One region of the Spiroplasma sp. SV19 genome, then DNA from elsewhere that is predicted to be linked to it. Evidence: riboswitches for the same ligand, from Rfam matches in the RefSeq annotation. Region 1 holds a riboswitch; the other holds the start of a gene.
What was found. Region 1 has a riboswitch for cobalamin ahead of E7Y35_RS05235 (hypothetical protein). Riboswitches for the same ligand answer to the same signal wherever they lie in the genome.
Positions count from the first base shown of each region.

Region 2: linked by a shared signal. The riboswitch ahead of E7Y35_RS04510 (hypothetical protein) and the one ahead of E7Y35_RS05235 (hypothetical protein) in region 1 are both predicted to bind cobalamin.

Region 1 is NZ_CP045455.1:1,081,623-1,087,888, forward strand. Features, by position in the region: gene sufB (Fe-S cluster assembly protein SufB) at 1-216, shown strand, start outside; gene E7Y35_RS05225 (5-formyltetrahydrofolate cyclo-ligase) at 216-767, shown strand; gene E7Y35_RS05230 (hypothetical protein) at 785-1,579, shown strand; cobalamin riboswitch at 1,582-1,767, shown strand; gene E7Y35_RS05235 (hypothetical protein) at 1,923-2,906, shown strand; gene E7Y35_RS05240 (hypothetical protein) at 2,950-3,300, shown strand; gene E7Y35_RS05245 (MurR/RpiR family transcriptional regulator) at 3,451-4,335, shown strand; gene E7Y35_RS05250 (hypothetical protein) at 4,414-5,208, shown strand; gene E7Y35_RS05255 (PTS fructose transporter subunit IIC) at 5,229-6,266, shown strand, end outside.
Region 2 is NZ_CP045455.1:926,458-932,723, reverse strand. Features, by position in the region: gene E7Y35_RS04550 (PTS transporter subunit IIC) at 1-97, shown strand, start outside; gene E7Y35_RS04545 (PTS transporter subunit IIC) at 3-719, shown strand; gene E7Y35_RS04540 (PTS sugar transporter subunit IIB) at 744-1,031, shown strand; gene E7Y35_RS04535 (PTS sugar transporter subunit IIA) at 1,021-1,503, shown strand; gene E7Y35_RS04530 (3-dehydro-L-gulonate-6-phosphate decarboxylase) at 1,517-2,167, shown strand; gene E7Y35_RS04525 (L-ribulose-5-phosphate 3-epimerase) at 2,170-3,021, shown strand; gene E7Y35_RS04520 (L-ribulose-5-phosphate 4-epimerase) at 3,023-3,718, shown strand; gene rpmE (50S ribosomal protein L31) at 3,898-4,203, shown strand; cobalamin riboswitch at 4,273-4,439, shown strand; gene E7Y35_RS04510 (hypothetical protein) at 4,521-4,988, shown strand; gene E7Y35_RS04505 (hypothetical protein) at 5,039-5,923, shown strand; gene E7Y35_RS04500 (ATP-binding cassette domain-containing protein) at 6,032-6,266, shown strand, end outside.

The DNA of each region.
Region 1 (6,266 bases):
TATAATAATGAATCACAAATTGAGCATGAAGCAACCGTTAGCAAAGTTTCTGAAGAACAATTATTTTATTTACAAAGTCGTGGTTTATCAGAACAAGAAGCTTTAGAAATGATTATAATGGGGTTTTTAGAACCTTTTACAAGAGAACTTCCAATGGAATATGCTGTTGAGTTAAATCAATTAATTAAAATGGATATGGAAGGTAGTGTTGGTTAATGTCAGGTAATAATAAGCAACAAATCCGACAAGAAAAAATAACCTTGCGTCAAAAGATTACGCCATCATTGCGAAAACAAAAAGAGCAACAAATTTTTAATTGCTTTTTTGATAATGATATAATTCAAAATAGTAGAAATATTGCGCTTTATTATTCAATTAAAGGAGAAGTTGGCACAACTTTAATTATTGAAAAATTATTGGCAGCAAAAATCAATGTTTTTCTTCCCCGAATGGTAGAAAATGATTTACAATTTTATCAAATTACTAATTTAACTGCTGATTTAGAATTTAATCAACGGTATGGGCTTTATGAACCACTAATTACATTGCCCTTAATTAATAAAAACGAAATTGATATTATTGTTGTGCCAATCGTTGCGTTTGATCAAAATTATTTTCGGTTAGGCTATGGGAAGGGTTATTATGATCGTTTTTTAAAGAATTATCAAAAAACAGTAATTGGGTTAGCTTTTATTGAACAATTAGTACCAGAACCATTACCAATTGAAAAACATGATGTTAGAATTGAAACAATTATTAGTGCTTAATTAGACAAGGAGTAACCATGAATTTGCCATTATTACGGATTGTTAGTAAATATTGATTTAAATCATTACATACTTATTTAATAACATTAGTTTTGCCCGTGCTACTATACTTTATTAGTGTTCGTGTTACTAATATGTTTAATAGTAATGCTAGTTATTTAGCATTACCAGGGTCAATTTTGCTGGTTGGTGTTTTAAATGGAATTCTTGATTTATCAATTGCTTTTTATGAATTCCGAAAAACAAGTTTTGCTCGGCAACTACATTTATTAAAAGCATCAATGTATCAATTAGTTTTTGTTTTAATTTTAATTAATGTGATTACTAGTTTAGTCGGATCATTATGATTATTTTTAATTGCTTTTCTAAGTTATGGCGAAGCAATTCATGTTGAATGAATTAACTGGTTTAGTTTTTTTTGAGCAATTATTTTAGGATCTTTAGTTGCTTCTTTAATTGGAATTTTAGTTGCTCTTTGTTCGAACGATTTAAAAGTTATTTTAGTAACTGCAATTACTGTTTTTTTAGTTTTTGCTTTTTTAGCAGGATTGTTTTTTCCCCTTGGGGTTGTTCGTAGTGATAAAATTTTAAATATTATTGGTTATTTATTAGTACCAAGTTATTCATCGTCAATTATGGGAAGTGCGTTCTTTTGATCAGTTCCGGAATGAATTTTAGATTCTAATCTATATCCAAATTTAACATATTTTGCTGAATTACATAATATTTGATTACCAAGTTTAATTAGTCTTACTTCTGGTCTTGCTTTTTTTAGTTTAATTTTTGTAATTAATTATTATCAAGATAAATAAAATATGATATGATATTTTTAGACAATTTAATATATAGTTATTTAGAGTTAGGGAATGAAGTGCAAATCTTGAGCTGTCCCAGCAACTGTGATATGGACGAACACCATAAGCCACTGAAAATATTTTTTGGGAAGGCGGTTAGTAGGATGAAGTTAAGCCAGTAGACCTTTCTAAATTTAATTAGTCTTATTATATAACTCCTGGGTGTGAGTCATGTAATTATTTTGCAAACAAATAATTTAATGATTGTTATATAAAAAGCATTTTGGGAATGCTTTTTTGTTTACTGTAACTAGAATTAAATTGTCAATTGCTAATCTGCTAGAAAGAGTTCAAAAAGAATATGAAAAAAATACTAATGGTGCTATTGAGTAGTGCATTTATTTTGTCTCCAACTGCCACAATTATTGCTTGTAAAAATATTGATGAGTTTATTTCATATCAAGATCCAGATTGGATTTATCAGATGAAAACTGCTGCATCAGAGCAATTTACCGTTGGTTATGATAATTATTATTTACCATCGGCAAGAAGTAGCATTCAAAAAGACAATTGGTTAGATCTTAACCAAGAAAGTCATGTTTATGTCTATTTTAAGAATATTACCAATATTGATGAAGTGATGAAAAAGTTATCATTTGGTGATACTGCTAATATGCGACTTGTAACTCAGATTTATGAGCCAATAATATTTACTAAAACCAATAATGGTATGTATATTTCTGATCCCTTTTTAACACAAAATACGGCTGTTGGAGAATATACAATGATGGCACAAGATAAGTGACAAGACATTAAAAATAGCAAAAATATGAAGCAATTAAATGATCGCTTTCAAAAAGAGTTTGAACAATATGGAACAATTGCTGATTCGCATCCAGTTCAAGGAGTAAATGGAACAAAATTTGTATGATGAGACTCAAATCGATGAGAGAGCTTATTGCAAACAGATATTCAAAAGGCAATTTATGGTGTTTGAAGTAGCACTGAAAACAAAATTCAAGTGGGAATGAACATTCCATTAAGCCTTGTAAGTAAAGGTTCAATCAAAGTGTCCAAGACAGATGTCCAAAATGTATTTCGGATTGATTTAAATTATCAAGAAGATTGAATAAATAATAGCTTTAACAAAATAAAATACCTACTACCCCACTGAGGTTTTTATTTTAAAATTAAAGGTGAAAATAATGCCCAATATGTTTCACCACAACTAATTCCTGCAATTAATAATGCCTTTCGTGCGTCTAACATTTTGACATATTTAAAATCAAAAAAAGTAAATTCTTTTAATACTGAAGGTTATAAAAATGCCAAAATAATTTCATAGTTTTCCGGTATAATTAATTTAATTATTGAAAGGAGAAAAAAATATGAAAAATTTGACATGACCAAAGATTTTAATGTTTATTGGTGCGGCTTGAATTATTATAATTGGAATCTTGTTTGCAGCAGGTGTTCCAACAAAAACTTCAATTTATGGTTGAGATACAAGTTGACCAGTATTACTGATTCTAGGGATTTTATATATTTTAGTTCCGCTATCAGTTAAACCGGGATTTTGATCACTATTGTGAGCTTTAGCAATTACTAGTTTAGCAGTCATTTTCCTAATTGGATTCTTTGTTAAAGCAGATTATCAATCACCCTGAACTTATTTAGGGGCCATACCTAATCTTTTCATTGGAGTTGGAGCATTAGGTTGGATTTTTGTCCATGAATAAAAAATTTTAATTTTTATGAAAAAATGACATTATTTACCATTAATGTCATTTTTTTTTTTTTTTGTTTTTAAGTTATTATTTAATTAAGAATATAAACAAAGTAAAAAAGGCAAAAATATGATGGGGGATTATTTTAAAAGGAGATGACTTATGAGTTCATATCAAGACGTAATATTAGATTTAAGTATTTTATCAGAACAAGAATTAGATTTTTATAATTTTACAATTCAAAACTACCATTTTTTAATTAACTCCAATTTAAAAGCTGTTAGTTGTCGTTATGGGGTTGGAATGAGCTTTATTTATGCTTTCTTCAAAAAAATAAAAGTAAGCGGGCTTCGTGATTATGTTTATAAATTGGGGATTTTAAAAGGAATTAGTTTAGCAAATATTTCTGATTATAATAAGGATAATAATATTTTAGAAAAAATTCAAGATAATTATCAAGTTTCCAATTATATTAATGCTTTAATGTTTGATGACCAACAAAAGAAAATTAATTGTTTGTTAGATGAAATTAATCGAGCAAAAAAAATTTATGCTTTTGGAATGGGACACAGTCTAATTGCTTTAAATGATTTATGTGGAATGTTAACTCATTTTGGGTATTCGACTTCAATCCTAGAAAAGGGAAAAAATATTGTCACAAGTAAAATTTTAAAAATCACGAAAGATGATCTTTTAATTGTATTTTCAATGCGGGGTTTGCATGCGTTTACGCAAAAATTATTGGCTTTATTAAAACGTGAAAAAATTAAGGCAAAAATTATTTTAATTACAAGTAACCCCCAATCAACTTTATTAAAATATAGTGATTTAACTATTTATATTGATAATCAAGTGCGAAGAATTAATGACATTGAAAGTAATTTAATTTTTTCACCATTATGAAGTTTTCTTTTTTTCACTGATTATTTAAAAAATTTATTATATGAAAAAAACAAGGAAAAAATTGATCAGTGCGACAGTTTCTCAAATGAAATGGAAAGTTGACATAACAATAAATTATTACAAAAACAAAAAAGAATGGAATAGTATTCCATTCTTTTTATTAAAATTACCGATATAATTTTGAAATGCATACAATTAAATTGCGATATAGGAGGAATAATAATGCGAAAAATGCTTTTAAAGTTATCGGTTGTAGGTTTAACGATGAGTTCTGTTTCACCAGTAGTTGCTTGTTCATGAACAACACCACCATTAAAAGTTGAACAACTTCGTCAGATTATGGCACATTTACAGTCTCAATCAGGATATAACAATCACAATCCAGGGTCTATTGTTGATTTAGGCATTATCGGTACGTTACCAATGCCAAAACCAACCATAGATGATTTACAGAATCCAACGGATCAAAAAGCAATCACTAACGCACGAACAGCTTCTGATAATATTACGAACCTTGTTAGTACTTATGTTACAAATAATGTTAATCAGCAAAAAAGTTTAACAGGAACTGATGATAGTAATTTTTATCAAAACAATAATCTTAATGCTAGTTTGTTTAAAGCGGCCTATTTTTCAGTTCGGATGGCAAATATTTATGGAATTAATGATGCTTCAACAACCTCCAAATGATTATATGATGGGGTAAGTAACCCTGATGTAATGACTAATTTTAAGTGAAAAGATAAAAATGATACAATAATAACTTTTTCAAATCAAAATCAACTTCCTGCTGAGGGGCAAGGAGGTAATTACTCTTATTTAAACATTGATAAACTATGAGAAAAAGGAAAAATTTTTAATCTAGATACTACTAATAATATTATTATCTTATTAAAAACTTATCAAAAGACAAATACTTTTGTTTATACCATTCGTTTTTTAATTACTTTTTCTCCACAAGCAAAATTTAACTTTGATCCAATTTACTTTTATGTTTCAGCAGATTTTAGTGATTAAAAAAGGAGGAATAACAAAAAATGGATAAAGATAATAAAAAAATTAAGATTGTGGCAATTACAGCTTGTGCTGCTGGAGTTGCGCACACTTATATGGCTGCTGATGGTTTGAAAAAAGCAGCAGTTGAAAAGGGCTATGAAATTTATGTCGAAACGCAAGGCACAATTGGTGCTGAAAATGCTTTAACCTTAGAACAAATTGCGGAAGCCGAGGTTGTTATTATTGCTGCTGATGTCAAGATTGATTTATCTCGTTTTAATGGAAAACGCGTTTTCAAAACCGGTGTTAACGCAGCGATTAAAAATCCGAGGGAATTAATTATTCAAGCATTAGCAGCAGCGACTATTTATGGCGCGAAAGGAACAAAAACAGGGGTTGTTACATTTGGGACAACCAAAAAACGAGGTGTTTTATCGCACTTAATGACGGGAATTTCTTGGATGATTCCAATGACAATTGCGGCAGGGATTTTAATGGCGATTGCAAATTTATGTGCTTTTCAAACTGAGTATGTTGATAATTATGGTGATTATGGACAGAATTGAGTTTTATCAACTCGTAAATTACCACAATTTTTAATGGATGTTGGCGCATTAGGATTTAAATTAATGATTCCATTATTTGCTGGATTTGTTGCTTATTCAATTGCAGATAAACCAGGAGTAGTTCCAGCAATGATTGCTGGTTGAATTATTAATGATAACAAAATGTTAGGAATTAATGTCATCGTAGGAACCACTAATTCGCCAATTGAGCCAGGAGCTGGTTTTATTGGGGCAATTATTGTTGGATTAATTAGTGGTTATTCGGTGCAATTATTAAAAATTATTCGTTGGCCAAAAGTTTTACAACCAATTGAGCCATTAATGATTATTCCAATTTTAGGAGTCTTTATTATGGCAACATTAGTTAAATTTGTAATTGGGGCTCCAATTGCAGGTTGAGTATTAGCAATGTTTGATGGGTTAAATAATCTTCAAAATAAATTTCAATCAACTGGCATTATTATTGCTTTAGTTGTCGCGATTATGATTTCGTTTGATCTTGGTGGACCATTG
Region 2 (6,266 bases), 160 kb from region 1:
GGATGAATCAATTTTTAGGGAAATTTTGATTAATTCAAATTTTAGGATTATCCTTAGAAATTGTGGCCTCATTGCAAATTTTAATGTTAGGAGCTAGAATGTTTGTTGTTGAATTACAAAAGTCATTTATTGGAATTAGTAAAAAATTAATTCCTGGTGCGGTAGTTGCAATTGATATTGCTGGTACTTTTGCTTTTGGTGAAAAATCTGTTGTCTTTGGTTTCTTAGCAGGAGCAATTGGAAATTTCTTGGGGATTGCCTTGATTATTATTTTGGGGCAAGTTGCTAATTTTAATGCATTTAATGTTGTTATTATGGTTGGATTTATTCCAATGTTCTTTGACAATGGAGCAATTGGTTTATATGCTAATGCTAGTGGGGGTTGAAAAGCTTGTTTAACCCTACCGTTTTTGTCGGGAATTATTATGGTTTTTGGGGCGCTTCTTGCTGTCAAAATGACTGGGGGGATTTTTCAAACTGGTTATATTGGAATGTGAGATTGAAATATCTTATGAGCAGCAGTTTTTATGTTAATTAATATTAGTGGTGTTGATGTTGCCCCTTATATGGTAATAGTTATTGTTTTGGTTTTCTTGTTAATTGCACAATTAACAACAACTAGTTCTGAACAAGTACCGCCATTAAAACGATGATTAACAAGACAATTTTCGTTTCGTAAACAGACAATTGAAATAAAAAAACCGTTAAAAGAAAATTAATTAACAGAAAAGGAAGTGATAATAATGATAAAAATTTTATGTGCTTGTGGAAACGGAATGGGTTCATCAATGATTATTAAAATAAAAGTTGAACAAGTTTTAACAGAGTTAGGAATTGAAGGAACTGTGGAAACAGCCTCGGTTAGTGAAGCCAAAGGAATTGGCAATAACTTTGATATTGTTTTATGCTCAACTTATTTACAAGATGACTTAGACGAATTATCATCAACAGTTATTGGGTTAGAAAATTTATTAGATGAAGTAGCAATCAAAGAATCGTTAGCAAAGAACTTAAAACCTAATGTCTCATAATAATGTTGATTTTCTAACCTCATTGCAAGAAAATAATTCAATTTGTTTACAGCAAACTGCTCAAACCTGAGAAGAGGCTGTTTATAAATGTTTTCTGCCTTTACAAAAAAGTCAGGCTGTAACAGCAGCATATGCAGATCATGTCATTGCGAATACAAAGGAAATGGGACCATATTATATTATTGCGCCCAAATTAGCAATGCCGCATGCTCGTCCTGAAGATGGAGTGTTAAAGAATTCGTTTAGTTTAATTTCGCTTCAACAACCAGTAAAATTTTCAAATAATCAAGAAGTTGAATTATTAATTGGTTTTGCGGCAGTTGATGCGGACACCCATCTAAGTATTGCCTTGCCACAAATTGTCGCAATTTTTGAAAAGCAAACTATTATTGAGCAAATCATTGCAGCTAAAAGTGTGACAGAAGTATTAAAAATTATTAAAACAATTGACTATATGAAGTATGTTCGTTAAAGGAGGAATTAATGTGCAAAAACCATTATTGCAAATTGCCTTAGATTGTTTAACCTTAGAAGAGGCAATGACCACTCTTACAATGGTCGGAGATATTGTTGATGTAATTGAAGTGGGAACTATTTTATTATGTGCTGAAGGAAAACGCGCAATAACAGCAATTAAAGAATGTTATCCCAACAAAATTGTTTTAACCGATGGAAAAATTGCTGATGCAGGAAAAATTTTAGGGGAAATGCTTTTCACGGCGAAAGCAGATATTATTACCGTAATTTGCTGTGCTGATCTTGCTACGATTAAAAATGTTGTAACACTAGCAAAAACAGCTAAAAAAGATATGCAAATTGAATTAACAGGGCAATGGGATTTTGAACAAGCGAAATCTTGACGAGCAGTTGGGGTTGAACAAGTTGTTTATCATCGTTCACGTGATGCGCAAGCAGCCGGAAGTCAGTGAGGAGCTGCTGATTTTGATAAGATTACCCAGTTAGTTGCTTTAGGTTTTAAAGTTACTCTTACTGGAGGAGTTGAAATTACAGATTTAGCATTATTTACTGCCTTTCCAATTTATATTGTTATTGCTGGTCGGGCAATTCGAGATGCAGCAGATCCTCGTGAAGCAGCTTTAAGTTTTCAACAACAGTTGCAAACGAAATGACAATAATCATGAAAAATCAATTTGGCATTTATGAAAAGGCCTTACCTCCAGTTCCGTGAGTAAAAAAATTTGCTCTTGCCCAAAAATATCAGTTTGATTTTATTGAATTATCAATTGATGAATCAGAGGTACGCTTAGCACGATTAGAATGAACAGAGAAGGAAATTACTGAAATTAATTTTTTACAAGCAAAAACTGGTGTTAAAATTCGTTCAATTTGTTTTTCTGCCCAACGAAAATACCCCTTAGGAAGTTTGGACAAACAAATCCAAGATTATTCTTTACAATTACTAGAGCAATGCATTCAGTTAGCTGTTAAGTTGGGAGTTCGAATTATTCAACTCGCTGGTTATGATGTATATTATGAACAAAAAACTGATGTGACAGCAGCAAATTTTTTAAAAAATTTACAAAAAGGGTTAGCAATCGCAAACCGTTATGGTGTTATGTTAGCATTAGAAACTATGGATGATCCTTTTTTAAATACAATTACTAAATATTTAATTTTAAAAAAAGCAGTACCTTCACCGTGATTAGCAGTTTATCCAGATCTTGGGAACTTATCTGCTTGATGTGGCAAAAATGTTATTTCTGAATTAGAACTTGGATTAACCGAAATAGTAGGTTTGCATGTTAAAGATACCATTGCTGTAACAAAAAGCAGTCCTGGTAAATTTAAAAAAGTGCCATTTGGAAGTGGTTGTGTTGATTTTATTAAAATTTTTCAATTTTTAAAGGCAAACAATTATCAAGGATCATTTATGTTAGAAGCATGATATGAAGATGATCCTGATTCAGAATCAGCATTAGCAGCAGCGGTAAGTTTTGTTCGTCAGCAATTTACAAAAGGAGGATGATAAGATGCTAGAACAATTAAAAGTTGATGTATTAGCAGCTAATTTGTTATTAGAAGAATATAAGTTAATTACCTTTACATGAGGCAATGTTAGTGGGATTGATCGAGAAAGTGGTTTAATGGTAATTAAACCATCTGGGGTTGCTTACAATGATTTAAGTGTTGATAAAATGGTTGTTGTTGATTTAAGGGGAAATATCGTTGAAGGCTCGTATTCTCCTTCAACTGATACCCCAACCCATCTTTATTTATATAATCATTTTCCTGATCTTGGTGGTATTACGCATACTCATTCTATTTATGCTACAACATGAGCACAAAGTGGATTAGATATTCCACCATTAGGAACAACCCATGCTGATACTTTTTATGGACCGATTCCTTGTACAAAACCATTAAATGTTGAACAAATTACTACTAATTATGAGCATGAAACGGGAGTTAAAATTGTTGAAACTTTTAACGATCATCAACTAACTCTCGACATGATGCCCGCGATTCTTTGCAATAACCACGGGCCATTTACATTTGGTGCTTCACCATTAGCAGCAGTTAAAAATGCAAAGATTTTAGAAATCGTTAGTCAGATGGCTTTTCAAACATATTTATTAAACCAAGACACTAATAAAGTAGCACAGAGTTTATTAGATAAACATTATTATCGTAAACATGGTAAAGATGCATACTATGGTCAAAAATAATAATTAACCGCATAAGAAATTTGAATTAGATGTTTAATGAAAAAGTAACCTCTTTTAAAACTGCTATTAATTAATTTGTAAAGATTCTTAAATAATTTTTGTTTTTATTGATAATATGTGTTATCATTATTTACGTGCAAATAATATGCATCCATATTATTAAAAGAGAGGTGAATTATATGGCAAGAGAAGGAATCCATCCAAAATATTTTGATACTAAAATCATGTGTACAACTTGTGGAACAGAGCGCATGAGTGGTTCTACTAAGGGGGAAGAATTGAAAGTTGATACTTGTTCTTCATGCCATCCCTTCTATACTGGTAACCAACAATTTGCTAATGCCGCAGGACGTGTTGAGCGCTTTAAATCTAAATTTAATAAAAAAGAAGAATTAGTAAAGCAAACAGAAGCAGCATCAAAAACACAAAAAGAACTTAATAAAAAAACAGCAAAACCAAAATCTGATAATCAAAAAGCAGAGTAAGGAAGAAAACTTTTATCTTAACAAGATAAAAGTGTTTTTTTTTTTTTTTTGTTTATAATAAAAGTAGACTACTTTAAAAGTTTATAAAGGATTAAAGGGAATTAAGTGAAAGTCTTAAGCTGTCCTAGCAACTGTAAAACTGACGAATGTTAATAAACCACTGAATAATAATTTGGGAAGGGTTAACTAGTAGGATGAAGTTAAGCCAGTAGACCGGCCTTATAAATTTAATAAGAGTCCTACTAGGTAAATAGGATTAATTTATTTTACACATAAAATAAAAATATAAGCATAAAAAACAAGAGGAGAACAAAAGCATGGTTAAAAATATATTAACTGCATTAACAAGTTTAACGATTAGTGCAACAACTATAGCAAATATAACATTACAACAAGTAACTCCATCAATTACGGAAAAAACTTCACAAAATGGTACGGATGGATATCACGTTAATAGTGTTAAAATCACAATAAAAGATGAAAGTGGGAAAGTTGTCGATAGAATTACTTTTTATAATTCGTTAGTAAGTTTAGGTGATATGTTAGCATCTGATTCAGATTTTTTTGGACTTAATGAAACAGCATTTGGACGTCTGTTAATTAGAGTTGACTATCGTACAACAGATTTTAATAAGAATTATTGAGCAATTTACTCAAGTACACATCCATTTTGTAAATTTAGTACTAATCCAACGAATTATTGTTCGGTTGGAATTGATGGTTTAGTTTTTCGCGATGTTTGAGAACAAGACCAATTATTTGATTTTATTTTAACTAATATTTAATTAAATCATAATCCTATTTATCCTTTTCAAGAAAGGAGTTTTCTATAATTATGAAAAAAATATTAACTAATTTACTAATTTTATCATTGGCTCTAACAACGACAACAAGTTTAGTTAGTTGTCAAAATTTAAATCAAAATAATAAAAGTGAGGAAAATTTACCGACACTACCGAGTAATTTTACAATTTTGCAAGGTGATATTTATCAATCATTTGGTATTCGTAAGCAAGAGGGAAGTCAAAAGTATTTTTTTAAGCCCACAAGCGATCAATTAAGTACTCTTTTTTTAAATTTACCACAACGCAAAATTGCTCCATTAGGATTTGCAGAAGATGTGTCAGCAATTAATGATTTTCGCGTTTATTTAGATTACCCGTTTGCGGCAACCTTTACCATTCTTAGTGATCAAGAATTGACTCTTGATGAAAATAAAATGGTTAATGTTACTTTAGCTGTGAAATGTTTAAAAGTAGCTGAGAAATGGTTCGAAGCTGGGGTTTGAAAAATGCGTTTTACTGACATGAATGTTGAACAAAAAGTAACTTTTAAAATTCCAATTATTCCAAATGAAAGTGATGAGTTAAATGAATATGTTCTGAAAAAATACAAGGGTTATATTGAACAAAATAATATTGAAATTGATAAGAGTAAATTAGATTTTAATGATTTAAGTAATGCAATAAATACAAAGTATTTGGAAGAAAAAGCAAAAACTTTTATTGATAATTTTATTAGTGAAAATAAGGGTCTTAATAAAAAACTTAATCTTAAAAAAATTATTCCCCCAAAGGGTAATCAAATTAAGAAGTTAGACGAACCTGCTAATAGTTTAGTTAAAATCCCGACAACATTTAATTTTGTGTTAAATATTGAAGGGTTAGATTATCAACCAAGATTGAGTTTAGGGATGGAAATTAGATATAAAATTATGTAATTTATATAAAACACTATGGAGGGTTAATAAAATCATTAACTTAAGAATAAGTGTTTTTTATTATTTTTATTTGGGTATAATAAAAATAACTAGAAGAGTGGTGTTTTAATGGGATTAAAGATTAGTAATTTAAAATATAAACGTTATAAAAAAATGGTTTTTACTGATTTAAATTTTGACGTTAATAGCCAAGAGGTTCTAGGAACTTATTTTGAAAACAAATTTTCACAGTTATATTTTTTAAAACTTTTATTAGGGAAAAGAAAACCACGCAGTGGGAAAATTTACTTAAATAATCAAAATATTACTGCCTTACTTCCAAAAGAACGAAAAATTGGTTATG